2 regions of the Corynebacterium antarcticum genome follow, and region 2 is predicted to be linked to the other one. Evidence: riboswitches for the same ligand, from Rfam matches in the RefSeq annotation. Region 2 holds a riboswitch; the other holds the start of a gene.

Region 1 (9,835 bases), on a different contig from region 2:
GCGAGCAGAGCCGCGGCCATGAGTTTCAGCACGCTGTTCTTCGCGCCCGTCACCTTCACGGAACCCGAAAGTCGTGCGCCGCCTGTCACCAAGAATCGTTCCTTCACAGTGCCCCAGCCTAGTGGTTGGCCCGTCCTCATGTGCGCGGGCCGCTCCCCCGCCCCTCACGCACCGGGTTTTTTGTCTAGCGTGGGGACATGGCCGTACACCTCACGAAGATCTACACCCGCACCGGAGACGACGGCACGACCGCGTTGTCCAACTTCGAGCGGGTCCCGAAGAATGACGCACGTCTGATCGCCTACGCCGAGTGCGACGAGGCGAACTGCGCGATCGGTCAGGTCCTGGCGCTCGGTGACCCGCCGGAGGAGATCGTCGGGGTCCTGCGCCGGATACAGAACGAACTCTTCGACGCCGGGGCGGATCTCGCCACCCCGATCGAGGAGTCTCCGAAGTACCCGCCGCTGCGAGTCGCCCAGTCCTACATCGACGGGCTCGAGTGCGACTGCGACAGGTTCAACGCCGATCTCCCGTCCCTCAACTCATTCATCCTCCCCGGAGGAACGCCGGCCGCAGCACTGCTGCACACCGCGCGCGTCATCGCCCGCCGGGCCGAGCGGGCAGCCTGGGTGGCGGTGGAGAAGCACCCGGACACGACGTCGGTTCTTCCCGCGCGCTACCTGAACCGTCTGTCCGACCTCCTGTTCATCCTGGGCAGGGTCGCCAACAACGGCGACGACGTGCCGTGGGTACCGGGCTCCGGGCGACACGACGGGCGGTAGAACGCGGCTGACCCCGGACGCGGTGCATCCGGGGTCAGGGGGACAAGGGGGATCAGGGCAGTGCGCCGATCCGACGTGCCGCGTTGACGGCCTCGTAGCGGGTGTGCGCGCCGAGCTTGCGCATGACGCTGCGCAGGTAGGACTTCACGGTCTCCGCACCGATACCCATCTCCTCCGCAGCCTCGACGTTGGTGTGCCCGAGCGCCACGCAGGCGAGTACGTCGAGTTCCCGCGCGGACAGCTTGGTCGTCTGCTTGACCCGGACCGGAGTGACCATCTGGTCGCACAGCTCCTCCAGCTCGAGCCGGAGGGACTCGTCCTCGACCCGGTTGGCGAGCATCCGGAGCTTCGAATGGGTGGACCGGATCTGTTCCCACTCCGCACCATTCATGATGCGGCCGGACTTCGCTCCGGCGCGCCCTCCCTCGCTCCGGCGCACGGCGCAGTTGATGGCCAGCTCCTGCTCGAGGGTCCGGGCGGTCATGGTGACCTCCTCGATGACCTTGTCCCCGAGACGCACCGGTGAGTGCACGCCGACGTAGAGGACACCCCGGATCTCACGGTGCACGATGACGGGAACAGCGACGAGGGAGAAGAGCCCCTCATCCTGGATGACGTTGTCGTACTCGTGGGAGATGACGTTCGCACGGGTGTAGTCACTGACGCCGACCGGGCGCCTGGTGGTGACGACCCTGCCGCCGACGCCGCAACCGTGATCGATGACGAGGTTCTGGAGTGCCGGGGTCCTGAGCCCAACCCAGGCGCTGATCTGGAGCCTGTTGTCCGGCAGTACCGTCGCGAACATCGTCACCGGGATTCCGGTGGCCGTTCTCAACGACGAGAGCGCGGTGCGGATCGCTTCTTCGTCGTCTTTCGTACGTTGTGAGTCCACATGTACCTCCTGCGCATCCACCCGGTCAGGTGCCCCCGTCGGGCGAGCCAACATCTTTCCAAGGTGCAGTATAACCACTCCCCAGGGGGTGATGAGCCCGTCAATATCGGTAATTTTTCCCAAAATCAGGAAAACGGGCGTCCGGCTAAGGGGTGATGTGGTCTATTCCCGGCCCCCTCCCGATACCCCTGGCGTCCGGCGGCCGTGAACACAGTCCGCACAGCGCGGGGGAATGCTCCCCAATGACCGGAAATGCACCCCAAACAACCGCGGACCAACCCCGGTGGAGGACGCCGTTTACACCGCTCAGCTGGGCAGCAGACCCGCTGCCGAAAGTGGTTCGAAAATATTTTCGCAGGAGGGGAAAAATGGCGTTTCCCCCCTCCACAGGAGGGGTCGACGCCCCGACCCGTCGAAACTGATGCCCCCCACAAATCACCCCCGTTTCCGTCCCGGTTCAGACATTGAACGTAAGTAACATCACGTTTCTGATGACATTTTCCGCTCTCCCCTGTGCCCCCACCTCGGGGGTAGCCACCAATTCAGGGCAGTTCCTGTGGGGCACTGACCCTCCGCCCCAGGGCACGACTCACCAGCGGCGCCCAGGGTAGCCCGAGGCGGGCCCGTTCCATCAGATCCCTGTCCGTGAGAATCTCATCGACGCCGCCACCGGCCAGCCGCCCGTCGGTCAGCACCACCGCGGTGTCGGCGAAGGCGTAGGCGAGGTCGACGTCATGGGTGGACAGCACCACCGCCGTGCCCTTCGCGTTCAGTTCTTCGAGGGTCCGGAGGAGCTGCCGACCGCCCGCCGGGTCGAGGCCCGCGGTCGGTTCGTCGAGGAGGAGGACCGCCGGATCCATGGCGAGGGCGCCTGCGAGCGCCACCCGCTTCCGCTGCCCGTAGGACAACTGGTGGGGAACGCGGTCTGCCAGATCCGCCACCTCGGCCGCCGTCATGGCTGCATCGACCCGCCGGGTCACCTCATCCCGGTCGAGCCCCATGTTGACCGGACCATAAGCGACGTCGGCGGAAACGGACGTCGCGAAGATCTGGTCGTCGGGTTCCTGGAGCACGAGCTGCACCCGTCGGCGGACGCGATCCCTCCCCGCACGGTTGTAGTGCACTGGCTCGCCGTCGAGACGCAGTTCCCCGCGATCGGGTTTCCATGCCGCGGCGAGCAGCCGGAAGAGGGTGGACTTGCCGGAACCGTTGGCGCCGAGCACCGCGATCCTGGCGCCGGTGTCGATTCTCAGATCCACGGACCTCAACACGGGAAGCTCCGGGCCGTGGGAGAAATCCACGTCGACTAGTTCAACGAGTGGTGTTGCTGGGTGTGACACGGGTCCTCCATAGATGGGACGGTGCGTGGGCGGGATCGGCAGGTGGTGAGGAGATCCGGTTCACCGGAAGATGAGTCCGATCGCGGCGACAGCCGCCAGAAGCGCGACGCTTCCGATGATCACCGGCCACCGGACGGGTCTGCTGGCGTGGAGGGTGGAGATCTCCGAGATGTCGGCGCGGAGCTCCATCCCCTCCTGGAGCGCACGGGCACGGGAGAAGGAGAGCACGAAGAGGCTCGCGGCCTGGCCCGCGACCGAGTGGATCCAGCGCCTGCGGCTACTGTGCCCGAGGCGTGCCGCCTGCGCCTCCCACATCGTCCTCGCGGTGGTGATGAGCGTGCCCGTCATGCGGTAGGTCAGCATCGTGATGTGGACGAGCGGCGCGGGCACCCCGACCGAACGGAACCACACCAGCTGCTCGGACATGGGGGTGGTCAGGGCGAAGAGCATGGTCGCCGACATACCGACAACCGTGCGGGCGAGAACCGTCGCGGCATCGACCAGTCCGCCGTCGATCCAGCGCAGGCCCGACGTCGACACCGAGAACACCAGCGGCCCGAGGCCCAGCAGTATGAACGTGGCGGGCGCCAGGATCAGTCCGGCGTACAGCCGGGGCGGCACCTTGGCGGATACCGCGAGCAGAATCAGCACCGCGGCGATGATGGGCAGTGCCGGCAGCGGGGGGAGGGAGATGGCCAGTACGAGAAGTCCCAGGATGAGCAGGACCTTCTCCCCCACGTTGACACGGGCCCACGGAGAGTTCGCCGCGGCGACCTCCAGAGCGTTCATGACGTTAGCTCCGACGCGATTCAGGCATCAGTGCCGGGCTTGGGCCCCGCTGCTGCCGTCGTGCCGGTTGCCCCGGACTCCCGCGCCCCGCGCTCCTCGGCACGGGTACGGCCCCGGTAGTTGCCGATCGCGAAGCCGAGCACACCGGCGCCGAGTGCGGCCTGGAAGGCGAAGAGGCCGGACTCGACCTCACCCGGCAGCTCGCCGATGAGCGGGCTCGCCCACGGCTCGTAGTCGGGGTCCTGCTCGGCGACGATTTCCTCGGCGGCACCGTCCGAGCCGCCGAACTGCTCCTCGGCGTCGGGGTCACCGAGGTTGTAGAACATCGGGAATACCGCGATCGCCGCGGCGAGAACGATCAGGGCAATGGTGACGGCGAGTCCGCCGCCCTTGTTGTTTGTGTTGGACATGGTGGGGTTCTCCTCAGGCGTGTTCTTCATGGTTGTGTTCTTCACCGGCGTGGAGCCGGCCGACTACGGACAGCTCAGGTCAGCTCACGGTGGCGGGCTCGCGGGTGTCCGTGTTCCGGATCCGGGAGAACACGCCGAGGACGTCGAGTTCCTTGGTCGCGATGACCCGCAGGCTGCGGAAGATCAGGACGGTGACGATGCCCTCGACGATCGCCAGAGGGATCTGCGTGGTCGCGAACAGCCCGAGGAAGGTGAGAACGGAATTGACGAATCCACCGGCGTGGTGGGCGAGCGCCAGCTGAACGGAGGTGACCATGTAGGTCGAGAGGTCGGCGAAGAACGCCGCGAAGAAGATCGAGATGTCCGCACCCGCGCCGGCACGGCGGAGCAGAACCCACACCCCGTATCCGACCCAGGGGCCGACGATCGCCATGGAGAAGATGTTGGCGCCGAGGGTGCTGATGCCGCCGTGGGCGAGGAGCAGTGCCTGGAAGAGCAGGACGATGCCGCCCATGAATGCCATCACCGGGGGCTTGAACAACACGGCGCCGAGGCCGGTACCCGTCGGGTGGGAGCTCGAGCCGGTGACGGACGGGATCTTGATGGCCGAGAGAACGAAGGTGAACGCTCCGGCAGCCGCGAGGAGAAGCCCGGTTTCGGGTGCCTTGGCGAGCTGCTTCTTCACCGCCCATCCACCGTGGACGACGAACGGGGCTGCAGCCGCGGTCCAGGCGAGAGCCTGGCCGGCAGGTAGAAAGCCTTCTGCGATGTGCATGACTGTACTTCTCTTTCTGGGACGGGTCCGACACCTCGCGGACCGACTGGTCAACTCACGGTCGCAGCCGGTCTCCTGGCTTTGACGGTCGTCAACGGGAACCGGATACCTCGGTTCTCCTACGAAACCTCGACACCGCGCCTTCCCACCCTGAACCCCGGAGGATCCCGTACAGGCAGTGGCGTGCTGCGGCGTGAAGCCCCTGGCGGCGGACAGATCCACCATCGGCGACAGTCATACAGTGGCGAGGGCCGCTGCCGGATTCCCACCGGCATTCCCGATCACTGCGACGTGTGGAACGGTAACACGTGCGCAGGCCGAATGAACCCCGAAGCTGGAAACACCTACCCTCATTCAGGGTCCCGTATCCGCTGGTGAAAACAGTTTCCCCATCTGACGTCACCGAATCCGCACCAGCGGGCGCACATAGCACGAAATAGACCACACTGTCTATATTGCGGTCTATTTATGGTGTAGCGTGACAGCCAAAGGCCGTGCCCGCGGCAGCCAACAAACTGATGAACCGGAAAATCCTCTAAGGAGAACCCTCATGGCGAACATCCACGACAACATCACCGACACCATCGGAAACACGCCCCTGGTGCGGCTGAACCGGATGACCGAGAACCTGGACGCAGAGATTCTGGTCAAGCTCGAGTCATTCAACCCCGCGAACAGCGTGAAGGACCGGATCGGATTGGCCATCATCGATGCCGCCGAGGCCGACGGTTCCCTGAAACCCGGTGGCACGATCGTGGAAGCGACCTCGGGGAACACCGGTATCGCACTGACCATGGTCGCTGCGGCCCGCGGCTACCACGTCATCCTGACCATGCCGGAGACCATGTCGATGGAGCGTCGGGTCATGCTCCGCGCCTACGGCGCCGAGATCGTCCTCACCCCGGGTGCGGCCGGCATGCAGGGGGCCGTCGACAAAGCCAACGAGATCGTCGCGGAGAACGAGGGCGCGATCCTAGCGCGGCAGTTCGCGAACCCCGCCAATCCGGAGATCCACCGCTCCACCACCGCGGAGGAGATCTGGAACGACACCGACGGAAAGGTCGACATCTTCGTCACCGGAGTCGGCACCGGCGGCACGGTGAGCGGCGTGGGGGCGGTGCTGAAGGACCGCAGGTCGGACGTGGAGATCTACGCCGTCGAGCCCGCCGAATCCGCGCTGCTGTCCACCGGCAAGGCGGGTCCCCACAAGATCCAGGGGCTCGGCGCGAACTTCGTCCCCGAGGTCCTCGACCGCCGGATCCTCGACGATGTGCTCACCGTGAGCAACGCGGACGCGATCGCGACCGCCCGTGAGCTCGCCCGGAGCGAGGGCATCCTCGGCGGCATCTCGACGGGGGCCAACGTGCGTGCCGCGCTCGACCTGGCCGCCCGTCCGGAGAACGCCGGCAAGACCATCGTCACCACCGTCTGCGACTACGGCGAGCGCTACGTCTCCACCGTCCTCTTCGACGACATCCGGAACTGATCCCGCCGAGGAACATCGCGTGGTCGGGTGCGCACAGCGCCAACCCGGTCCGCCGGTTCCGGTCGCCCGACGTCCGGGCAAAAGGCGGCCCTGCTGCGCTGATAGGATTGGCTCCCATGTACCGGCTGCTGACGATGATCAGAGAAGACCTGGCGAACGCGCGTGAGCATGACCCCGCGGCCCGGGGCGATGTCGAGAACGCCATCGTCTACTCGGGGCTGCACGCCATCTGGTCGCACCGCGTCGCCCACGCCCTGTGGACGCGGGGCCTGCGCAGTCCCGCGCGGATCCTCGCCCAGATCACCCGTTTCCTCACCGGTGTCGAGATCCATCCGGGCGCCACCATCGGCCGCAGGTTCTTCATCGACCACGGCATGGGTATCGTCATAGGCGAGACCGCCGAGATCGGCGACGGCGTCATGCTCTACCACGGGGTGACGCTCGGCGGTCAGGTCCTCACCCAGACGAAACGGCACCCGACCCTCGAGGACAACGTGACCGTCGGTGCCGGCGCGAAGGTGCTCGGACCGATCACCATCGGATGCGGAAGTGCGATCGGAGCCAACGCAGTGGTGACCAAGGACGTGCCGGCCAATCACATCGCGGTCGGTATTCCGGCGGTCAACCGACCACGCAAGACCAGTGAGTGCAAGAAGCTCGTCGACCCAGATCGCTACGTCGACAAGGAACCTCCGCTGTTCTGACCGGACCACGACAACAGGAAAACGCCCCCACGCTCACGCGTGCGGGGCGTTTTCCTTCGAGAATCGCCGCTACACCGGTCCGGCCAGCCCGTCGGCGTACTCCCGGTTCTTCCCGATGAAGTGCTCCACCGCGGAACAGGTCGCGCGGTAGGTCAGGTTCGCCTCGAGCGAATCGTCGAGTGCGAACCGGATCAGGGGCCCGCTCAACCCGCGCCCCCGGAAAGCGGGGTCGACGACGGTGTGGTTGAAGTCCCGCACAGCGGGGCCGTCATTCTCCGGAGCCTCCACGGTGTAGGCGGCGTACCCCGCCTCGGAGCCGTCAACGGTGATGACGTAGCGGTGGTTCTGCGCATCGTGGAACACACGGGTGCCGGTCTCAGCCATCGGTGTCGCCCCTTCTGTCGGAGGTGTGACCCCGCCGGCACCGATGGACCCAGAGAGCGCACAGCGGGTGGCCCGCTCGTCCGCCGGTCGCCGGCGAGGTGATGAACGTGCACGAATTGTAACCCCTCGCGGCGACGATGTCGCGCACCTCGGACCACTCACCGGGAGTGAGGGACAGTTTGCGGGAGAGCACGAACCCGACGGTCCGCCCGGGATTCCCGACGAGCACGGTGGCGCCGTCGGCGGACATCCACGTCATCCGTCAGTTGGTCGGGCCGTCGGGGTTCTCGGACGGCGCACCGTTGAATCAGACGCGGAGCGAAGTCTGCGTCGCCGGATCGGCACCCCTGACCCCCGCCCTTCGATGCCGGAGGGGTCCGCTGAACCAGTGTCGGTGCACGAGTTCACCACCCGGACCGTGTACGGACCTGTGATGGTGTACTCAACGGTGGTGTCGTGGGCGCGCTGCAGCCTGAAAATGTGCGGGGCCAACACGATCTTGTGCCGGGTGCCCTGATGCGCCTCCGGGTCAAGGTACGGGAGCTACGGCAGTTCCCCACCGCTCGACACCGTCGTGGTGGGGAGTGACGACCCGGCGGGTGTGCCGTGGAACCTCGCCGGGGGCGCCGTGGCGTCGACCGTCGGCGCCACGGCAGGAGCGGCCGGCTGTGCCGCGGCCCCGCGGATGTTCATGCCCCCCTTTGTGCAGCGAGGTGCAGCAGATTGGCGCCACAGTGCACGGGGACAGACAAAAACGCCCCCGGGAAACCCGGGGGCGTCATTGTGGCCAGAGCCAGGATCGAACTGGCGACCTTCCACTTTTCAGGCGGACGCTCTACCGACTGAGCTATCTGGCCAAAGAACATCCGTAGACGTTCTCGCGACCCTGACGGGACTCGAACCCGCGACCTCCGCCGTGACAGGGCGGCGCGCTAACCAACTGCGCCACAGGGCCTTGATTGTGCACGTGGGGGTTACCCGTTGCACGAGAGGAAACTTTACACAGCGGCGCGATTTTCGACAAATCCACAGCACAGGCGGCACTTATGACCTCCACCAGACTCTTCCCGCCAGACTCCCGGCACTTCGCCATTCCTTCGGGGACAGGCACCCCGGGGAGATCCATCGAAACAGCGAGAAACCCCGGTAGCCCTAGAACTACCGGGGTTTCTGCGACCCTGACGGGACTCGAACCCGCGACCTCCGCCGTGACAGGGCGGCGCGCTAACCAACTGCGCCACAGGGCCTCAATTTTCTCGCACTTCTCCACTGGGTGGAAAAGTGGTACTCCCAACGGGATTCGAACCCGTGTCGCCGCCGTGAAAGGGCGGTGTCCTAGGCCCCTAGACGATGGGAGCTCGCAACTGGACAGCAGTGATGCTCACTGCTCTCAGCGGCTTGTTCAGAATATACTTGGGAAATGGCTGTGGCACAAAACCGCAGTTCAAAGATGCTGGTCAAACGTCCCGTCACTTTACCGGCATTCGCTCATCAGAGACTCTGGCACGGTGGAATACAGAGCTTCCGTGACCCCGCGCGGTCATGTGCACCCCATCCGCCCCCATGCCTCCCTGCGCCCGACACCCACGCATGTGCGTGTGCACCGCCATCGCCCACGCGCCCGCACGCGGACGAATCACGGAAAGTGGACCGGAACGCTCATCTCCACAGGATCAGGAGCGTAACAAAACAGGAGCCGACCCGGTATCGGCAGTGTCGATCTGACGTACGGTTGCTGTCCGGAAAGCTGTGCGGCACCTCAGTCACCGATGGGAGAGCCTGTGGCTGACCTTCGTCCTTTTCCCGGGATGCCCTCCGGGGCAGGACTTGGAGTGGCGGAACGTCCGATCCGGTGAAAGGGAGGTCCGGGAGCGCTCCGCTGCTGGAGCCGTTTTCCGAGTACCGGCGCCGGTCACCTGTTCCCGGAAACAGGACTCGTTGAGCCTGTCACATACCCTGATCGCCGCTCGGCACCGCGTTGAGGACATCGATCCAGGGTTCCGGTGGGCACACGGACTGAAAAAGCCACGCCACCCGACTTCGTGTCGTGGTGGCGTGGCGATGCGGTGGGCCCTGTGGGGCTCGAACCCACGACCTGCGGATTAAAAGTCCGTAGCTCTACCAACTGAGCTAAAGGCCCGCGATTGATTTCTCCCAGGGACGATCCGCTCTCCACGAGTCTCCACGAGTGAGGGCTTGTTCGTCCCTGAGCCTCAATCAAGTATAGCGACAACGCGTCACCATCCGAAATCAGAGTTCGCCCCACCGGCGAC
Region 2 (19,327 bases):
ACCTGTCCTTCCCCGGTGCGGAGGGCGACAGCCTGATCATGCTGCTGGACAGCGCGGGGATCGCCTGTTCCACGGGGTCCGCCTGTTCCGCCGGTGTGAACAGGGCCAGTGATGTGCTGCTGGCGATGGGGGTCAGTGAGCATGACGCCCGCGGGGCCGTGCGTTTCACACTCGGTCCCACGAACACCGAAGCCGACGTCGATCGGGTGCTCGAGGTCATCGCCGACGTGGTGGCCCGGGCGAGGCTCGCGGGGATGGCCTGAGGTTTACGACCGGTCGATCGGTGCGGCCCCGTGATCGACCGGGCCGGTATCCGACATCGGTGACGGCCAGATCCCGGGCCGGTAGCATGGGCCCGTTCCGCGCACCCGACGAACGGAGATCGAACATGTCAGCTCAAACCGGCCAGCATCCCCTGTTCCTGTCCCTCGTGGCACTGGCGCTACCGATGTCTCTCGTCGCTGCGTGTTCCTCTGTCCCCGCTGACACCACCGTGGCAGAACCCTCGGGGAGCCCGATGGAGATGACGACGGGCGAGTCGACCACCGGCCGCGATGACCGGTTGATCGTCGTGACCGGCAACGATGACGCGACCGAGGTGGGTTCGGTCTCGCCCTCTGATGGGACCGTCACCACCCTGACGTCCGGCCCCGGATCGATCCGCCCCGCGATCGTCCGACTCGCCGACGGCGCCGTCGCCGTCGCCGAATCCTCCGGCGTGACCGTCTTCGATGCCGCCCTGGCGGAGATCACCCATGCCGGGGGCGACGCCACCGGATTCGTCACGGACTCCGTCAGCTCGGAGGACGGTCACGGCGCCACCTTCGCCTATGCGGTAGGTGACGGCCAGTACCCGGACCGGCACCTCATCGTCACAGTCACCACGGACGGTAAGACCTTCACCACAACCTCGGACTCGGTTCCGGTCGGATTGACGAGGTGCGCCGACGGACACATCGCCTGGCTGGAGGCCGCCTCCCCGGCGCCGAGCTTCGATGGCGGGGAGCTCGGCAAGGATGTGGCCGTCTCCCGCATCACGGCATCAGGTCCGGAGGACATCCGTTCGGAGGTGCTCCCCGCCGGACCTGCCCCGGTGTGGGGCCGTGCCGGCTGCGACGACACGGTGAGTTGGGTGTCCGGTGACGGTACGGCCGTGACCGTCGACGGCGGTGAAGCCACCCGCACCACCGTCGACACCTTCCGCCCCGCGTCCGAGGTCCGGGGCATAGACACCTCCGAGGGCACCGCGGCCGACGGCTCGATCCACCGCATCAGCGGCGATGGGTTGGTCGAAAGCTACACCTTCACCCCGGAGCCCCGGTTCCGCAGTGTCGGTTCCGAGCTCACCGGGATCGCCGGGGCGACGGTCACCGGTGACGGTGACGGTCGCGCGCTCGGTGTCGCCTGGGGCGGTGATCCGTCGACCGGCCCGTTCTCCGTGACGGCGTTCGATCCCGACGACACCACGTGCACCGCGGACCTCGGGACGGTCGCCCTCCCCGCGGGCATGTCCCTGCTCGCCGCGACGGTCCTGGGAGAGCCGGAACTGTCCTGCGGGCGGTGAGTCTCACGCGGTTGGGAGGATCCCTCCATCGGCCGCTACCCTGGGGCACGGCTCACCGCGCGGTCAGCGTGGTACCGGGCCGTGAACGGGAACAGGGAGAAACGGGAGGACAGTGACGATGCGAGTACTTGCGGCGATGAGCGGCGGCGTCGATTCCGCCGTCGCCGCAGCCCGGGCGAAGGCAGCCGGGCACGACGTCACCGGAGTCCACCTCGCGCTCTCCCGGGACCCGCAGACCGTCCGGGAGTCCGCCCGCGGTTGCTGCTCGCTGGAGGATTCCGCCGATGCCCGTCGTGTCTGTGACGCACTCGGCATCCCCTTCTACGTCTGGGACTTCTCCGAGCGGTTCCGCGCCGAGGTCATCGACGACTTCATCGACTCCTACGCCCACGGGGAGACTCCGAACCCCTGCCTCCGGTGCAACGAGAAGATCAAGTTCACCGCGCTCCTGGAGCGGGGCGTGGCGCTCGGATTCGACGCCGTCGCGACCGGCCACTACGCCCGGCTCACCCAGCCGTGTGACGGTGGGGACGGCTACCTGCGGCGTGCGGTCGATCCGAACAAGGATCAGTCCTACGTTCTCGGTGTACTCGGTGCCGGCGAGATCAGCCGCTGCATGTTCCCGGTGGGCGACACCGTCAAGCCCGAGATCCGTGCCGAAGCCGCGGCGATGGGTTTCGCCGTGGCTAAGAAACCCGATTCCTACGACATCTGCTTCATCCCCGACGGTGACACCCAGGCGTTCCTCGGACGCCACATCGGCCTGCGCCCCGGCATGGTCGTCGACGAGACGGGACGCGAGCTCCGTGACCACGACGGCGTCCACGCGTTCACCATCGGCCAGCGCAAGGGCCTGCGACTCGGGGAACCGGCCGCCGACGGCCGACCCAGGTACGTCACCGACATCGACGCCGCCACCGGGACGGTCACCGTCGGGCCGCGGGAGAAACTCGCGGTGTCGGTGATCCACGCGGACCGGCTCAAGGTCCTCCATCCCGGCATGACCGGTGAGTTCGACTGCGAGGTGCAGGTGCGCGCCCACGGCGGGGTGGTCCCGTGCCGGGCGCGGGTCGACACGGACGGCGACGCGATGGAACTCGCGCTCCGCGACCCGCTCTCCGGTGTCGCCCGAGGACAGGCCGCCGTGCTCTACCTCCCGGACCCGGGCGGGGACATCGTCATCGGCTCCGGCACGATCAGCGGGACGGAGTCCGCCGGATGACCGCGGACATCTCCCGGAGCCGGGGTTTCGGTCTCGGCCCGATGCCCGGTACGGACCCGGCGGCGGCCGCCGAGATAGTGCTGGGGGAGACCGGGGATCTCCCGGCCTTCCCCGAGCTACCCGCTCGCGGGGTGGGATCCGATCCGGTCGGACGCACCGCGGCCCTCCTGGCGGGACTGTACGTCGAGCCGGGGCCCAGGGCCTGGCGTCTGTGCGCCAGGCCGCAGCTGCTCACCCGGCGTTCCAGGGACCTCGTCGAGGCCGATCTCGACACCTGCGGCGACGTCTGGGGATCCGGGGTTTCGGCACTGAAGATCCAGGTGACCGGGCCCTGGACGCTCGCCGCCGCGATCGAACTCCCCGACGGCCACCGGGCCATCACCGACCGGGGAGCCCTCAGGGACCTCACCGGCGCCCTGATCCACGGCACGCTCGAGCACGTGGCGGACGTCCACCGTCGATTCGGCTCCGCAGTGGTGGTCCAGGTGGACGAACCCCTGCTCGCGGACGTGTGTCGGGGAACTCTGCGGGGAACATCCGATTACGACACGATCCGCGCGGTGCCCGGCCCGGACGCAGCTGAACGGCTGCGTGCGTTCAGCGGAGAACTGCGGGACGCCGGGGTGTCCGAGGTACTGCTCAACCTCACCGCGGCACCGCCGCTCTGGGAGGTCGCCGGTGTCAGCGGTGCGGACACCGTTCTCCTTGATCCACGGCACGTCAAGGACGCAACGCATCTCGACGGTCTCGGTACCGCTGTCTCGGAGGGCGTCAGGGTGGGATTGGGCGCCATTCCCGTCGGTCTCACCGGCTTCCCGGCCTCCGGGGATCTGAACGGGCACTCACGGGAGGTTGCGGTGCGGATCGCCCGTCTCTGGGACGAACTCGGGCTGCACCGGAATCAGCTCACCTCGATGGTTGACGTTCATCCCCGGGCGGGCCTGTCCGCCGTGCCCGCGGATGTCGCGGTCCGTGCGCTGACCGCATCCCGGACCGTGGCGGGAATGCTCACCCGGGATGCCGGCGACCTCTAGTCGCTCTCCTCCAAAAAGCCGTCCTCGAGCATCCTCGCCTTCATGGCGGACTTGGTCCCGGCGTCCCGCCCCAGCGCTTGGTACTTGTTCCTCACGTTGGTTATGTGGCTGCGCACGGTGTCCTCGCGGATGGTGAGGTGCCTGGCCGCGACGGCCTTCGAACGGGACCGGAACCAGGTTCGGGCGACCTCGACCTCCCTCCGGGTCAGGTGGGGTGTCGGTCGCGCGGTGTCCCGGGTTGAATCCAAGATCTGGGTCATGGTTGATCCCTCTGTTGTTTTCACCAAGGTGGTCGACGTGCGTGCGTACTCGGACATTGATGCCGTCAAGCACTGATCGTCGCATTGCGTCAGCACGGTTCCAACCCGTCAATTCCTAGGGCACGGGCTCACCCTGACCCGGCGGGGGCCTTGTTTCCCCTGGTTGGAGGGAGAATCGGCAGGCACGATGGTTTTGCGGCCTTAATGATGTCTCGGAAGATCTCACCCGGGCTCCCCGGTTTTACCGGATCGGGGGTGATTTATGGGGGTGTTCTCCCCGGCTTCTCCCCGTTTCCGGGCGATCATCCCCGTCGAGGTGAGGGAACGGACCTCCCACCCGGGCACCGCATCCTCCGGCGCCCGGACCCACGGTCGGGCACTTTCCGCTGCACGTGGTGACCGCCCCGGCCGCCGTGCCGGCCGGGGCCGGTCCGCTCCCCGCGCGGCCTCTGAAGACCCGGAGACGGCTGCTGCGCGCATGCGCGTGTCGGGCGGAGTCGCATCACCGCCCGGCAGGTGGAGGAGTCCTCGTCCCCGGCGTCCGTGGAACCCCTGTATCGGGATCCGGCACTGATCAGCCCCGCATCGGCCACGAGGTGCTGATGTCCGAGGCATCCCGACCGCGTCCCTCGAAGTAGCGCTTCAGGCTGGTCTGCGAGTTGTGGTGCCAGACGGCCTGGTTCTCCATGAGCTCGTCGGTGTCCATGGACACCAGTTCCGGCCACTTGCGGGCCTGGACCCATGCCACGCGGGCGGCGGCGACCGCATCGGAGGTGGCCTCGTGGGCGTTGTCCAGGCGGACCTTGTAGTGCTCGCACAGGGACCCCAGTGTCCGGCGGCCCTTCCGGTAGGGATCCTTCGCCCGGTCGATCACGTAGGGGTCGAACACCGGTCCGGTGACGGTGAAGTCCCCGGTGAGTTTCCGCAGCACCGTCAGATCGTAGGCGGCGTTGAACACGATCAGCGTCAGTCCCTCCGACCAGCCCCTGCGGATGCGTTCGACGGTCTCCGCGAGGACCTCGTCGTGCGGGCGCCCGTGCTCGCGGGCGTACTCGGTGGTGATTCCGTGGATCTCGGAGGCCTGCGCGGGAATCTCCACCCCGGGATCCGCCAGCAGTTCGACGGGGTCGACGTTCCCGCCCTCGATGCGCACCATCGCCGAGGTGACGATACGGGCCTCGATGGGGTTCGCTGACGTGGTCTCCAGGTCGAAGGAGAGCATCGCTGAGGGGTCGAAGTTCGTCATGCCACAACCCTAGACAACACGTCACCGGGCCGTGTCCGACGGGGCGACGGGGCCCGTCGGAGGGGTCGTTAGACTGGCAGCCGTGAATCGAAGCGACAACACCCCCGGAGACCGAACCGACGCGATCGGGGACGGTGACGACACCGGGCTCCGCAGGCGGTGGACCGAACTCGCGGAAAAGGTCCGCCACCACAGGGATCTCTACTACAACGACCAGCCGTCGATCCCGGACGCGGACTTCGACGCCCTCTTCCGCGAGCTCCAGCAGCTCGAGGCCGAGCACCCGGAACTCGCGGTCCCGGACAGCCCCACGATGGAGGTCGGAGCACCGGTCGACGGGACCTCCAGCTTCGCCAATGTCGAGCACCCGGAGCGGATGCTTAGCCTCGACAACGTCTTCGACACCGGGGAACTGGACGAGTGGCTGGCCCGCACCCCCGCCGCCAGGTACCTCACCGAGCTCAAGATCGACGGCCTGTCGATCGACCTGGTCTACCGGGACGGGCGCCTCGAGCGTGCCGCCACCCGCGGCGACGGGCGGATCGGCGAGGACATCACCGCCAACGCCCGGGTGATCGACGACATCCCCCACGAGCTGACCGCGACCCCCGACCACCCGGTGCCCGACCTGCTCGAGGTCCGGGGTGAGGTATTCATCGCGATCGAGGATTTCGCCGAGGTCAACGCCCGCCGGATCGCCGACGGCGGCAGACCCTTCGCCAACCCCCGGAACGCGGCAGCCGGCTCCCTGCGTCAGAAGAACACCGCGGACGTGCGCAAACGTCGCCTGCGGATGATCTGCCACGGAATCGGTGCGGTCGAGGGATTCGCCCCGCGGTCGCAGTATGACGCCTACCTCGCGCTCGCGGACTGGGGGCTGCCGGTCTCGCCGTACACGAGGGCCGTCGACTCCGTCGACGAGGTCCACGAGCGGGTCCGGTACTGGGCCGAGCACCGGCACGACGCGACCCACGAGATGGACGGGGTGGTGATCAAGGTCGACGATCTCGCAGCCCAGCGCGCCCTCGGCTCGACATCGCGGGCCCCCCGGTGGGCCATCGCCTACAAGTATCCGCCCGAGGAGGTCACGACCCGCCTGGTGGACATCCAGGTCGGCGTCGGCCGCACCGGCAGGGTCACGCCCTTCGCCGTGATGGAACCGGTCCTCGTCGCCGGATCCACCGTCTCCATGGCGACCCTGCACAACCAGACGGAGGTGCGCCGCAAGGGGGTGCTGATCGGGGACACCGTGGTCATCCGGAAGGCCGGGGAGGTCATCCCGGAGGTTCTCGGGCCGGTCGTCGAGAAACGCGACGGGACGGAACGTACCTTCGTGTTCCCCACGCTCTGCCCCGAGTGCGGGACCCGGCTCGCCCCGACCCGCGCCGAGGACGCCGACTGGCGTTGTCCCAACGCCCGCAGCTGTCCCGGCCAGCTCTCCGCACGCCTGACCTACCTCGCCGGCCGTGGGGCCTTCGACATCGAGGCGCTCGGGGAGAAGGGGGCCATCGATCTCATCCGGAGCGGGATCCTCACCGACGAGTCCGGGCTCTTCGCGCTCACCGAGGACGCACTGGAGCGGTCATCGGTCTACACCACGAAGGCCGGGAAGGTGAACGCCCAGGGCCACAAGCTGCTGAAGAACCTGAGGGAGGCCGCGGAACGGGTCGAGCTGTGGCGCGTGCTCGTCGCCCTGTCCATCAGGCACGTCGGCCCCACCGCCGCGCGGGCGCTCGCGTCCAGGTTCCGGTCCCTGGAGGCGATGCGTTCAGCGGATGTCACCGAGCTCGCCGAGACCGAGGGCGTGGGGGAGATCATCGCCCGGAGCTTCCTCGACTGGTTCGGGGTGGACTGGCACCGCGCGATCGTCGACGCATGGGCGGAGGCCGGGGTCACCATGGAGGACCCGGTCGATGAGCTCCCTGAGCAGACCCTTCAGGGCCTGACTGTGGTCGTCACAGGGGCGCTCGGGAATTACACGCGCGACAGCGCGAAGGAGGCCATCATCTCCCGGGGAGGGAAGGCCTCCGGGTCGGTGTCGAGGAAGACCGACTTCGTGGTCGTCGGGGAGAACGCCGGATCCAAGGAGACGAAGGCGCGGGAGCTCGGCCTGACGATCCTCGACGAGGCAGGCTTCGACCTGCTCCTGGCGGGAGGGGCGCAGGCGGTGGCGGCCGGGGACTGAGTGCCCGCGACCGTGGCCGCTACTTCAGGATAGAACCGATGATGTCGCCGAGGTGGCCCAGGTGCTCGACCTCGCTGGCGAGGAAGTCGGGCCCGCCGGGACGGCCGACGACGAGTGCCAGACTCGTCCCGCGGATCGGCGTGGCGGCGAGCGCCGAGTCCAGCAGGGCCCAGGAATCCGGGATCCAGGTGTCCCGGTCCGGGTCGAGGACACGGGCCGTCCCGATCGTCGCCTGCGGGTTGGAGCCGTCATCCTCCGGAGCGGCCTGCGACGCTGCGATCCGGTTGAGCCTCGGTTCCGTGTCGACGACGACACCCCACCCGGAGGTCATCGTCCGCGGGAGCACGGTGACCAGCTCGGTCATCGCCCGGTTGATGTTCCGACGGTGCCTGGCCACCAGTGCGAGCATCTCGATCTGGCCGCGCCGGTCTACCGTCCCGGAGAACGGACGGATCGAGTCGACCTGGACGCCGTCGACCTGCTCGGCGGCGCTGATCAGGGAATCCGGGAGCAGCGTCGGGGGAAGGGAGACGACGATGTCGTCCATCGCGGTGCCGTCCGGGAACGTCGACACGACGTCGACGGACTGGATGTTGCCCTCCACCAGGCCGAGCGCCTCCGCCACTTGGCCGAGGCTTCCCGGGACGTCGGGCAGGAGCACGCGGAGGAGGTAGGACATCGTCAGCAGGTGACCTTTCGCGGGTTGTCGTCGTTCTTCCGTGGTACGGGGCCGGTCGGCCCCGCGGGAGAGTGCCGCCGGAAGGCCCGGAAACTGTTCCCGGTCCGGATGTGGCGGGCACCGGTTCACACAGACAACGCCCGTGGGGCCGCCGAAGTTCCCGCGGGTTCCGGTGACCCGGTGCCGCGAGTTCATTTGATTCGGCATCCCCCGGTCACCGTGGCGGAGCGGCGGTGACCGGCGGTCTTTCCCGGCGGCGGTCGGGGGCTGACACCACGAGAGCCGCCGTCGCCGTGCGTCGCGCGACGGCCCACCGCGGCCCGGCGGGTCGGTCCTGCGCCCGGCGGACGGGGACGGGACCTCCGTGGCGGTGTCGGGGACGGTGCAGGTCCGCCCCGGCGGCTTCCCGGCGGCTGGGCGGCGGGTGTGCCGGGGCCGTGCGTTAAAGTGGTGTGCACACCAAGCAACGGACGTACCGGTCCCCGCCCCGTGTGGCCCCTCGATGCCGCCGGAATCACGGGGTAGGGTGCGCTCCGACGTGACTAAGACGTGAAAAGAGGAAGCACAGACGTGTCCCAGATTTCCCGTGAAGAGGTGGCACACCTCGGCAAACTGTCCCGGTTGGCCCTCACCGACGAAGAGCTCGACGCCTTCGTGGAGCAGATCGACGACATCATCGCCAACGTCAGCGCGGTCCGGAGCGTCGACGCCTCGGACGTCGAGCCGATGAGCCACCCGCACGCCATCCAGACCCCGATGCGTGAGGACGTCGTGCTGCCGACCCTCTCCGCAGAGCAGGCGCTCGATCAGGCGCCCGCCGTCGAAGAACAGCGTTTCCAGGTTCCGCACATCCTCGGGGAGGAAGACTAGATGACCACCGATCTGCGCTACACCGCCTCGGGCGACGAACTGACCAGGCTTTCCGCCGCCGAACTCGCCGGGAAGATCCACTCCCGTGAGGCCACCTCCGTCGAGGTCACCCGCGCGCACCTCGACCGGATCAACGCCGTCGACAGTGAGATCCACGCCTTCCTGCACGTCGGCGAGGAGGAGGCACTGGCCGCCGCCGCCGAGGTCGACCGCGCCCTCGACGCGGGCGAGGAGCCGGCCTCCGCGCTGGCGGGCGTCCCGCTCGCGTTGAAGGACGTGTTCACCACCACCGACGCCCCGACGACCTGCGGCTCGAAGATGCTCGAGGGCTACATGAGCCCCTATGACGCCACGGTCACGGGGCGGATCCGTGCCGCGGGCATCCCGATCCTGGGCAAGACCAACATGGACGAGTTCGCCATGGGCTCCTCCACCGAGAACTCGGCCTACGGCCCGACCCGCAACCCCTGGGATCCGGAGCGCACCGCCGGCGGTTCCGGTGGCGGCAGCGCCGCCGCCCTCGCCTCCGGTGAAGCACCGCTCGCCATCGGCACCGACACCGGCGGTTCCATCCGCCAGCCGGCCGCACTCACCGACACCGTCGGCGTGAAGCCCACCTACGGCACCGTGTCCCGCTACGGGCTCGTCGCCTGCGCCTCCTCCCTGGACCAGGGTGGCCCGACGGCCCGCACCGTCCTCGACACCGCGCTGCTGCACGAGGTCATCGCCGGCCACGACCCCTTCGACGCGACGAGCGTCAACCGTCCCGTCGCCGATGTCGTCGGGGCCGCCCGCGCCGGGGCCTCCGGTGATCTGAGTGGCGTGAAGATCGGTCTGGTCAAGCAGTTCGACCGCGAGGGATTCCAGACCGGTGTCCTCGACTCCTTCCACGCCGCCGTCGAACAGCTGAAGAGCCAGGGCGCGGAGATCGTGGAGGTCGACTGCCCGCACTTCGACGAGGCGCTCGGCGCCTACTACCTCATCCTCCCGTGCGAGGTGTCCTCCAACCTCGCCCGCTTCGACGGCATGCGCTACGGCCTCCGCGAGGGCGATGACGGCCAGCGTTCCGCCGAGGAGGTCATGTCGCTGTCCCGTGCCGCCGGGTTCGGCCCCGAGGTCAAGCGCCGGATCCTGCTCGGCACCTACGCCCTGTCCGTCGGCTACTACGACGCCTACTACCTGCAGGCGCAGCGGGTGCGCTCGCTCATCGCCCGGGACTTCACCCGCGCCTACGAGCGGTGCGACGTGCTGATCTCCCCGACGACGCCGACCACGGCGTTCAAGCTGGGGGAGAAGGTCTCCGACCCGATGGCGATGTACAACTTCGACCTGTGCACGCTGCCGCTGAACCTCGCCGGTGTGTGCGGTATGTCGCTGCCCTCGGGTCTCGCGGCGGACACGGGGCTTCCCGTCGGTCTGCAGATCATGGCCCCGGCGTTCTCCGATGACCGCCTCTACCGGGTCGGTGCAGCGTTCGAGGCCGGCCGGGCCTGACACTCCCTCGTTGACCGTCTGCACGAAGAGGGGTCGGTATCCGGATCCGGATACCGACCCCTCTTCGTATGCCCGAGCGGCTTGTGGGCCTAGTCGCGGTCGCTCGCCAGGTACGCGGTGGCGGCTGTTGCGCCGGTGACGGTGAGTACGGCGGGCCAGGAGCCCATCTTCTTCGCCAGGGGATGCGAGGCGCCGAACGCCCCGACGTAGAGGGCGGTCAGGGCCGTGGCCGTGACGGGCCCCTTCTTCGCCGCCCAGCCGCGGGCCGCCCAGACGCCCGCCGCGCCGAGCAGTACCCCGCCGAGGGGCCGGATCCCGGTCTCGCGGGCGGTGATCCACCCACCGATGAGCCCGGTGGTGACCACGGCTGCTGTGTTGACGTCTTCGGCCTTCTTCAGTGTCATGTCCATGCCCACCACCTTAGAACGTGCGCACTCGGGCGGGGGAGGTGTGAGTGAATCTGCTGCGGTCGTGGCCCACCCCCTGCTACGATTTCAGGGATTCTTCCAGTGAGCCGGTCGGGCAGCAGTGCCCGCGAACGAAGAGGCAACCCGGTGTGAATCCGGGACTTGCGCGCAGCGGTGAGAGAGAAGTTCCACGGAGTGTGACCGACCGCCCCCAAGGGGCGTCGGGGTCACTGGCGGTCGATACCGCCGGGAAGGCCGGTTCCGTGGGGCGGTGATCCTCGAGTCCGAATACCTGCCGGCTCAGCTAGTTCAGAGGTCCGTGCCGCGCGATCCGGTGCACCCAGATGGCCCGGATCGTTCCGGGCGAGGAGCGTAAGAGTGACTGACTTCCGTCACAACTGCCCCACGCGCCCCGGAGAGGGCGCCGAGTGTTCCGACGTGTGAGAACCCCCCTGCTGTTCCTGATCCTCGTCGCGGTCGGGGCAGCCAGCTTCGTCATCTCCCTGACCTTCGGGTCCGTCGAGTACAGCCGTGACGAGGTGTGGACTGTGGTCCGCGCGCATCTCGGCGGCGGAGTCGGCCCCGATCCCGCCGTCGACGCCATCGTCTGGCAGCTCCGCGCGCCCCGGGGGCTGCTCGCCCTGATCGTCGGCGCCGGGCTCGCGGTCTCGGGGGTCGCCATGCAGACCCTCGTGCGCAATCCCCTTGCCGACCCCTACCTGCTGGGTGTGTCCGCGGGTGCGAGTGTCGGGGCCACCGCGGTGATCACCCTCGGGATGTTCAGCTCCTTCGGCGTCTGGGCGCTCTCCGGCGGCGCACTCGTCGGTGCGCTCGGGGCGACGGCCACGGTGTACGCCGTCACCGTGATCCAGGGCGGCATCACGCCCCTGCGGCTGATCCTCTCCGGCGTGGTGCTGTCGTCGGCGTTCTCCGCGATCGCGAGCTTCCTCGTGTTCCGCTCCCCGGAATCCCGGGCGGCGCAGTCGGTGATGTTCTGGATGCTCGGTTCCGTCGCCGGCGCCCAGTGGGACCGCGTGGTCCTGCCCCTCGGTGTCGTCGTCGTGGGGGTCGTGATCCTCATGTCGCTGTCCTCCCGGCTCGACGCGCTCGCCGCGGGCCCCGACACCGCCGCCGCACTCGGGGTGCGGGTCGGCCTGCTCCGCCAGGCACTGTTCTTCATCCAGGCGCTCCTGGTCGGGGCGATGGTCGCGGTCTCCGGGGGAATCGGCTTCGTCGGCCTGGTCATCCCGCACCTGGCCCGACTCATGGTCGGTTCCCTGCACATCCGGCTGCTGCCCATCGCGGCCGCGACCGGGGCGGTGTTCCTCCTCTGGGTCGATGTGCTGTCCCGGGTCGCGGCGGCACCGCAGGAGATACCGCTCGGCGTCGTGACCGGAATTCTCGGCGCCCCCCTGTTCCTGCTGCTCATGGGGCGCAACAGGTACCGCTACGAGGGGCACAGCTGATGGCTGACATGAAGATCGAAGCGCTGGACTGCGGCATCGGGCGGACGACGATCCTTCGGGACGTCACCTGGTCCGCCGAGCCGGGCACCATGACCGCCATCGTCGGCGTCAACGGCGTCGGAAAATCGACCCTGCTGCGGTGCCTGGCCGGAATCACCCGCCCCCACTCCGGCGAGGTTCAGATAGACGGCCGGAACGTGCACGGCCTGCCGCCCCGGAAGCGGGCGAAGCTGGTCACGTTCGTCGGGCAGGAGGAGACCCCGCCGGGGGATCTCACGGTCGGCGAGACGGTGGCCCTCGGCAGGCTGCCCCACCGGAGACCCTGGGAGTTCGGCGGCCGCCGCGAGAACGAGATCGTCCACGACAGCCTTGCGCTCGTCGGCATGGAGGCCGAGATCGACCGCCCGTGCGACCAGCTTTCGGGCGGGCAGCGCCGACGCGTCCTTCTCGCCCGGGGGCTGGCCCAGGAGACCCCGGTGATCCTGCTCGACGAGCCGACCAACCACCTCGACGTCCACCATCAACTGCACCTGCTCGGGGTGCTGCGCTCGACGGGCCGGACGGTGATCGCCACCGTCCACGACCTCGATCTCGCGATGGTGTACTTCGACAGCGTCGTCCTGCTCCACGGGGATGGCGTCCTCGCCGCCGGTCCGTCCGGGCAGGTGCTCACCCCGGACCGGATGCGAACGGCCTTCGACGTCGGGGCCCTCATCGCCGACCTGGATCACGCGCGCAACCCGCACCTGATCGTCGACACCCTCTGACCGTCCGAACACCACCCACCACCACCCAACCAAGGAGAACACCATGAAGAACACGACCAGGGCGCTCATCGCCGTACTGGCCACCTCGACCCTGCTGGTCGGCTGCTCCGGAGGAGACGCCGGCACGACCGACTCAACCGCCACGACGGCCAGCGACGGGAAAACCACGGCGGCTGCCGGCACCGAAGCGGCAGAGGGACCGGTGACCGTGGAGAACTGCGGCACCGAGGTCACTTATGACGCCACCGAAAAGCTCTTCGTCAACGACGGCAACATCATCGCCACCGTCCTGTCCGCCGGCGGCCGGGACAGGATCGCCGAGGTCAGCTCCGTGCAGCGCGACCGCGACATCCTCGCCGCCAAGTACGGAGCCGACGTCGTCGACGGGCTGAAGGACGTCGCCGAGAAGTACCCCTCGCTCGAACAGATCGTCGCCGAACAGCCGGACATCTACGTCGCCGGCTGGAGCTACGGCCTGTCCGACGAGAAGAACATCACCCCCGACTCCCTCGCCGACCGGGGCATCGGCACCTACATCCTCACCGAGGCGTGCCGCCAGGAGGGGACCGACGCCCGCGGGATCGTGGACCCGTGGACCTCCGTGGAGACCGACCTCGCCAACATCGGAAAAATCGTCGGGGACCCGGACACCGCCCAGGCCGTGATCCGGGACCAGAACGAACGCCTGAAGGCCCTGGAGGAGGCCCCGCAGCCCGAGAACCGCCCGGTCGTGTTCCTCTTCGACTCGGGCACGGACGCCGTGTTCACCTCCGGGCGTTTCGGCGCCCCGGAGTCGATCCTCGACGCCGCCGGCGCCGAGAACGGGGCACACGACGTCGAGGACACCTGGGTCCAGGTCAGCTGGGAGAAGCTCGCCGATTCCGCACCCGACGCATTCGTGTTCGTCGAGTACCCGGGACAGGAACTCGACGAGAAGATCGAGCTGCTGCGCACCAACCCGGTGACCCGCGACCTGCCCGCCGTCAGGGAGAACAGGTTCATCAACCTGCCCTACGCGATGTGGACCGCCGGCCCGCTGAACATCGACGCCGCCGAGCACGTCCGCAAGGGCCTGGAACACCTCGAGCTCGTCCCCGCCTCCGACATCGTCCCCGAGCTGAAGCTGCCGGCGTCCGTCCCGGGCCAGGAGTACTTCAGCTAGGGACACCGTCCCGCGGACGGAAGGTTCGTATGTCGCGTCGTCCACGGGGCGGCCGGGAACGATACCGCTCGGCGGTGGGCGGTTGATCCGCACACCGGACCCGGCCACCGCGAGGTCGATCGCGTCGGTGTTCCCGCCGGCGGGGTGTGCGGTCCCGGCGTTCACGGCCTGATCGGGCGACATCAGGATCACTCCCGCTCAGCCGGGCCCGTCCACCGTCCGTACAGCGGTCCGGCGGGGACCGCCACCTTGGAGGGGGCGACGGACACTTGCGGCTGCCGCAACGGCAGCGCCTAGGCTCGGGCCCATGACGATGCCCACAATCGGCGAACTCGCCGCCTTCGCGGGGGTCTCGGCGCGGACGATCCGGCACCACCACGACATCGGGCTCATGCCGCCCGCCGGGCGGGACAGCGCGGGCCGACGGATCTACGCTCCGGCTGACGCCGTACGGCTCGCCCGGGTCAGGTCCCTCGCCGAGGCGGGATTCACGTTGACGGACATTCTCGAGGTGCTCCCCGTCGGCGCCACCGAGATGGACACCGGGACCTTCACCCGGGTCCGGTCACGGGTGGCCGGGCGTCTCGCGGAGGAGGCATCGGTGATCTCCGGCCAGCGCAGACATCTCGCCGGACTGAAATCCCCGGAACTCGTCGGATTGTCCGACGGGAACGGGGCGCTGTTCCGCCGGTGGCGGGAGATCGGGGTCGCCGAGGGATTCATCCGCGCAATCGGCCGGGTGTGGGTGGTCTACCGGACGGTGTTCCCGGACACGTTCGACGACGGCGTCCGCTGGGCGACCGAGGCTCTCGAGTCCGCGGAGTACCGGGTGCTGCTGCGCGACGTCAGCCATCTGTGGACGGTGGAGCCGGACGATCCTCTCGTGGTGGAGATCGCCCGCCGGGCGGCCGACTACATCCGGCGGCTCGACGAGGAGGAACTCCGGAGGGGAGAATTCCCCGCATCGGTGGTGCTCGACTCCGTGATCGGGGACATTCCTCCGGCCATCATCCGGTTCAACGAACTGGTCAGGCAGCTCACGGGTACGGAGGTCGCACGATGACGACCGGCACCCCGGCGCGGCACCGCGCCTCCGCGTGGCTGTACCTCTCCTCCGCGGGGCTCTCGCAGTTCGGCAACTCCATCGCGCTGATCGCGTGGCCGTGGCTGATCCTCGAACGCACCGGGAACCCCGCAGCCGCGGGCACCGTCGTAGCGGTCACCGCGGTCGCCGGGCTGATCGTGTCCTTCATCGGGGGTCAGCTGATCGACACCCTCGGGCGCAAACCCATGAGCGTGATCTCGGACGTGATCAGCGGACTGTCCATCGTCGCTCTCATCGCCGTCGACGCCTCCCTGGAACTGACGCTCGCCTGGTTCATCGGGCTCGCCGTGTTCGGTGCCGTCGGTGACGTGCCCGGAATGGCCGCCAGGCAGTCCCTGCTCGGCGACGTCTCGGCCACGTCCGGGGTGTCCCGGGACAGACTCGCCGGGATCATGCAGACACTCGTGGGCGTCGCCGCGCTGATCGGGCCCGCACTCGGAGGAGTGCTGATGGCGGTGCAGCCGGTTATCACGGTGCTGTGGATCACCGCGGGTTGTTCCCTAGTCGCCGCAGCGTTGACCACGACCGTGCGGGTGGCGCACACCGGTGGCTACGCGGGGGACACGGACCCGGATGTCCCCGACATGAGCGTCGTGCGCCAGTGGCGCGACATCCTCACCCACCCCATCGTGCGCCTCCTGCTCATCATGGGACTGGTGTCCACGATGCTCGTCGTCCCGTACCTGGTGATCCTGCTGCCCGCCCACTACCAGTCCGTCGACTCACCGGCCGTGATGGGGGCGGTGCTCGCCACCTACGCCGTCGGATTCGTCATCGGCGGCGGACTGGCCACCGTGCTCGGCACCCGGCGCCGGCGGACGCTCTGGGGGACCACCGTCGGCCTGTTCACCCTGGCGTTCCTCTTCCTGGGGGGACTCGGAAACGATCCGTTCGTGTTCACCGGTATGGTGCTCGCGGGAATCGGAGCGGGTCTCTTCGGGCCACTGCACCTCGTCCTGATCACCGAGACCGTCCCCGACCGGGTGCGCGGGCGGACCCTGTCCCTGTTCACCGCGGCCGGAAGCCTCAGTCAGTCGATCGGACTCACCGCGGCCGCACCACTGATCGCCGCCTTCGGCGTCTACCGCACGGCCCTCGGTATCGGGCTCAGTTTCCTCCCCTTCGGCGTCTGGTCCGGGATCTGCGGAGTCCGGACCGTGCCACCGGCACAGCCTGAGACCAACCCGGGACCCGGGCCCGGGAACGACCGGGGTGCAGCGACAGTGGAGGACGCGGAACAGCTGTAGTCGTAGGATGGGCCGGTGACCGACACCCGACCCGCATCCCCCGTCCTGCCCGAGAAACAGGCGTGGCGTGCCCTCGCCGCACTGTGCATCGGGTTCTTCATGATCCTCCTCGACCAGACGGTCGTGGCGGTGGCGACGCCCCAGTTCCAGACCGAACTCGGGGCCTCCCTCAACGCCGTCGTCTGGGTGACCTCGATCTACCTCATCACCTTCGCGGTCCCGCTGCTGGTCACCGGGCGTCTCGGCGACCGGTTCGGACAACGCGACGTCTATCTCGTCGGCATGGTCATCTTCACGCTCTCCTCACTGGCCTGCGGGCTCGCGCCGGGCATCGAGTGGCTGATCGCGGCCCGCGCCGTCCAGGGGCTCGGCGCGTCGATCCTCACCCCGCAGACGATGAGCGTGATCAACCGGATCTTCGCCCGGGAGCGCCGGGGCGCCGCGATGGGCATCTGGGGTGCCGTCGCCGGGTTCGCCTCGCTCGCCGGACCGCTGCTCGGTGGCCTGATCACCGGCACCCTCGGCTGGCAGTGGATCTTCTTCATCAACATCCCCTTCGGTGTGCTGAGCGTGGTGATGGTTGTGAGATGGGTGCCGTCCATGCCCACGGTCACACGCCGGGTGGATGGGCTCAGCGTCCTGCTCTCGCTGCTCGCCGTGTTCGGCGTGGTCTACGCGATGCAGCAGGGGCCGAAGCTGCACTGGCCGACGTGGATCTGGTTCGTGTTCGCCGGTGGTCTGGTGTCGCTCGCCCTGTTCCTGCACCGGCAGCACACGGCGGGGGAGAAGGGCGCGGATCCCCTGATCCCGCTCGGTATCTTCCGGAACCGGAACTTCTCCATCGGGGCGTTCTCCATCGCGACGATGGGCTTCGCCGTCGCGTCCATCGCCCTGCCCATGATGATCTACCTCCAGGACGGGCTCGGGATGAGCGCGGAGAAATCCGGGCTCATGCTGGTGCCCACGGCCGTGATCTCCGGTTTCCTCTCGCCCTTCGTGGGCCGGCTGGCCGATCGCGTCCATCCCCGGATCCTGTCGATGGTCGGTTTCGGCGCGATGACCGCGGCGGTCGGGATGCTCGCGGCCGTGATGCGGGACGGAGTGTCCGTCTGGTGGATCCTCGTCCCGGTCCTGCTCATGGGTGTCGGGCACGGATTCATCTGGTCGCCGAACTCCGCGACCGCGATGCGGGACCTGCCGCCGCAGCGGCTCGGGGCGGCCTCGGGTGTGTACAACACCACACGTCAGGTCGGTTCGGTCATCGGCGCCGCCGCCGTCGGTGCCGCGATGCAGATCGGAGCTGCGCGAACGTCGATCGGCAACGCCATGGGCAACGCCGTCATCATCACCGCCTGCGTACTTTTCCTTGGTTTTGTGTCCGTTTCCTTCTTCAGGTCTTCTTCCGAACGGGCATCCGTCTGCTCGGCAGACTAGGATGGGGCACATGCGAATTGCGACACTGACCTCCGGCGGCGACTGCCCCGGCCTCAACGCTGTCATCCGCGGTATCGTCCGCACCGCCAGTTCGGACTACGGATCAACTGTCGTCGGTTACCAGGACGGTTGGGTGGGTCTCATGGAGGACCGCCGTGTCCAGCTCTACGACGACGAGTCGATCGACCGGATCCTCCTCCGGGGCGGCACGATCCTCGGTACGGGTCGACTGCACCCGGACCGGTTCAAGAACGGGCTCGACCAGATCAAGGCGAATCTCGCCGACGCCGGAATCGACGCTCTCATCCCGATCGGCGGTGAGGGTACGCTCAAGGGCGCCAAGTGGCTCTCCGACAACGGAATCCCGGTCGTCGGCGTCCCGAAGACCATCGACAACGACGTCAACGGCACCGACTACACCTTCGGTTTCGACACCGCCGTCTCCGTGGCCACGGACGCGATCGACCGGCTGCACACCACCGCCGAGTCCCACAACCGGGTCATGATCGTCGAGGTCATGGGCCGCCACGTCGGCTGGATCGCACTGCACGCCGGCATGGCCGGTGGCGCCCACTACATCGTGATCCCCGAGCAGCCCTTCGACATCGCCGAGATCTGTAAGGCGATGGAGCGTCGCTTCCAGATGGGCGAGAAGTACGGCATCGTCGTCGTCGCCGAGGGTGCCATGCCCAAGGAAGGCACGATGGAGCTCAAGTCCGGGGGAGTGGACCAGTTCGGCCACGAGATCTTCACCGGCATGGGACAGCAGATCGCCGACGAGATCCAGGCCCGTGCCGGACACGACGTCCGCACCACGGTGCTCGGGCACATCCAGCGCGGTGGTACACCGACCGCCTACGACAGGGTCCTGGCCACCCGCTACGGTGTGCACGCCGCGCGCGCCTGCCACACCGGGGATTTCGGGAAGGTCGTCGCCCTCAAGGGTGAGCACATCAACCTCATCGGCCTCGAGGAGGCCGTCGGAACGCTCAAGCGCGTACCCGACGGGCGTTACCGCACCGCCCAGGCACTGTTCGGCTGACCCGACTCAACCAACTCCGGAGCCCCGACAGGAACACCGTTCCCGCCGGGGCCCCGCCGATTCACGGGGACTGCCGGGCGCGGTGGATACACTGTGGCCCATGCCCGGCGAGACCCCCACAGAGGGGCCGGGGGTCCGACGTC

Evidence for each region. A riboswitch is a leader RNA that binds a small molecule or an ion and turns the genes downstream of it on or off. The one in region 2 is predicted to bind cobalamin.
Region 1: linked by a shared signal. The riboswitch ahead of JIM95_RS11230 (energy-coupling factor ABC transporter permease) and the one ahead of JIM95_RS09015 (FecCD family ABC transporter permease) in region 2 are both predicted to bind cobalamin.

Annotation. Positions count from the first base shown of each region.
Region 1 is NZ_JAENIP020000005.1:360-10,194, reverse strand. Features, by position in the region: gene murA (UDP-N-acetylglucosamine 1-carboxyvinyltransferase) at 1-107, opposite strand, end outside; gene JIM95_RS11255 (cob(I)yrinic acid a,c-diamide adenosyltransferase) at 198-782, shown strand; gene ramA (acetate metabolism transcriptional regulator RamA) at 835-1,674, opposite strand; gene JIM95_RS11245 (energy-coupling factor ABC transporter ATP-binding protein) at 2,217-3,014, opposite strand; gene cbiQ (cobalt ECF transporter T component CbiQ) at 3,075-3,803, opposite strand; gene JIM95_RS11235 (energy-coupling factor ABC transporter substrate-binding protein) at 3,824-4,213, opposite strand; gene JIM95_RS11230 (energy-coupling factor ABC transporter permease) at 4,293-4,988, opposite strand; cobalamin riboswitch at 5,038-5,292, opposite strand; gene cysK (cysteine synthase A) at 5,539-6,474, shown strand; gene epsC (serine O-acetyltransferase EpsC) at 6,591-7,178, shown strand; gene JIM95_RS11215 (GNAT family N-acetyltransferase) at 7,248-7,562, opposite strand; gene JIM95_RS11210 (lipocalin family protein) at 7,555-7,821, opposite strand; gene JIM95_RS11205 (hypothetical protein) at 8,106-8,255, opposite strand; tRNA gene JIM95_RS11200 (tRNA-Phe) at 8,347-8,419, opposite strand; tRNA gene JIM95_RS11195 (tRNA-Asp) at 8,444-8,517, opposite strand; tRNA gene JIM95_RS11190 (tRNA-Asp) at 8,736-8,809, opposite strand; tRNA gene JIM95_RS11185 (tRNA-Glu) at 8,845-8,920, opposite strand; tRNA gene JIM95_RS11180 (tRNA-Lys) at 9,630-9,702, opposite strand.
Region 2 is NZ_JAENIP020000003.1:361,919-381,245, forward strand. Features, by position in the region: gene JIM95_RS08960 (cysteine desulfurase family protein) at 1-263, shown strand, start outside; gene JIM95_RS08965 (hypothetical protein) at 389-1,564, shown strand; gene mnmA (tRNA 2-thiouridine(34) synthase MnmA) at 1,683-2,786, shown strand; gene JIM95_RS08975 (uroporphyrinogen decarboxylase/cobalamine-independent methonine synthase family protein) at 2,783-3,820, shown strand; gene JIM95_RS08980 (LuxR C-terminal-related transcriptional regulator) at 3,817-4,080, opposite strand; gene JIM95_RS08985 (3'-5' exonuclease) at 4,655-5,326, opposite strand; gene ligA (NAD-dependent DNA ligase LigA) at 5,451-7,511, shown strand; gene JIM95_RS08995 (ACT domain-containing protein) at 7,531-8,190, opposite strand; gene gatC (Asp-tRNA(Asn)/Glu-tRNA(Gln) amidotransferase subunit GatC) at 8,761-9,060, shown strand; gene gatA (Asp-tRNA(Asn)/Glu-tRNA(Gln) amidotransferase subunit GatA) at 9,061-10,554, shown strand; gene JIM95_RS09010 (hypothetical protein) at 10,644-10,964, opposite strand; cobalamin riboswitch at 11,053-11,275, shown strand; gene JIM95_RS09015 (FecCD family ABC transporter permease) at 11,390-12,427, shown strand; gene JIM95_RS09020 (ABC transporter ATP-binding protein) at 12,427-13,194, shown strand; gene JIM95_RS09025 (ABC transporter substrate-binding protein) at 13,238-14,356, shown strand; gene JIM95_RS09030 (MerR family transcriptional regulator) at 14,664-15,419, shown strand; gene JIM95_RS09035 (MFS transporter) at 15,416-16,708, shown strand; gene JIM95_RS09040 (DHA2 family efflux MFS transporter permease subunit) at 16,724-18,142, shown strand; gene JIM95_RS09045 (6-phosphofructokinase) at 18,153-19,184, shown strand; gene JIM95_RS09050 (VanZ family protein) at 19,285-19,327, shown strand, end outside.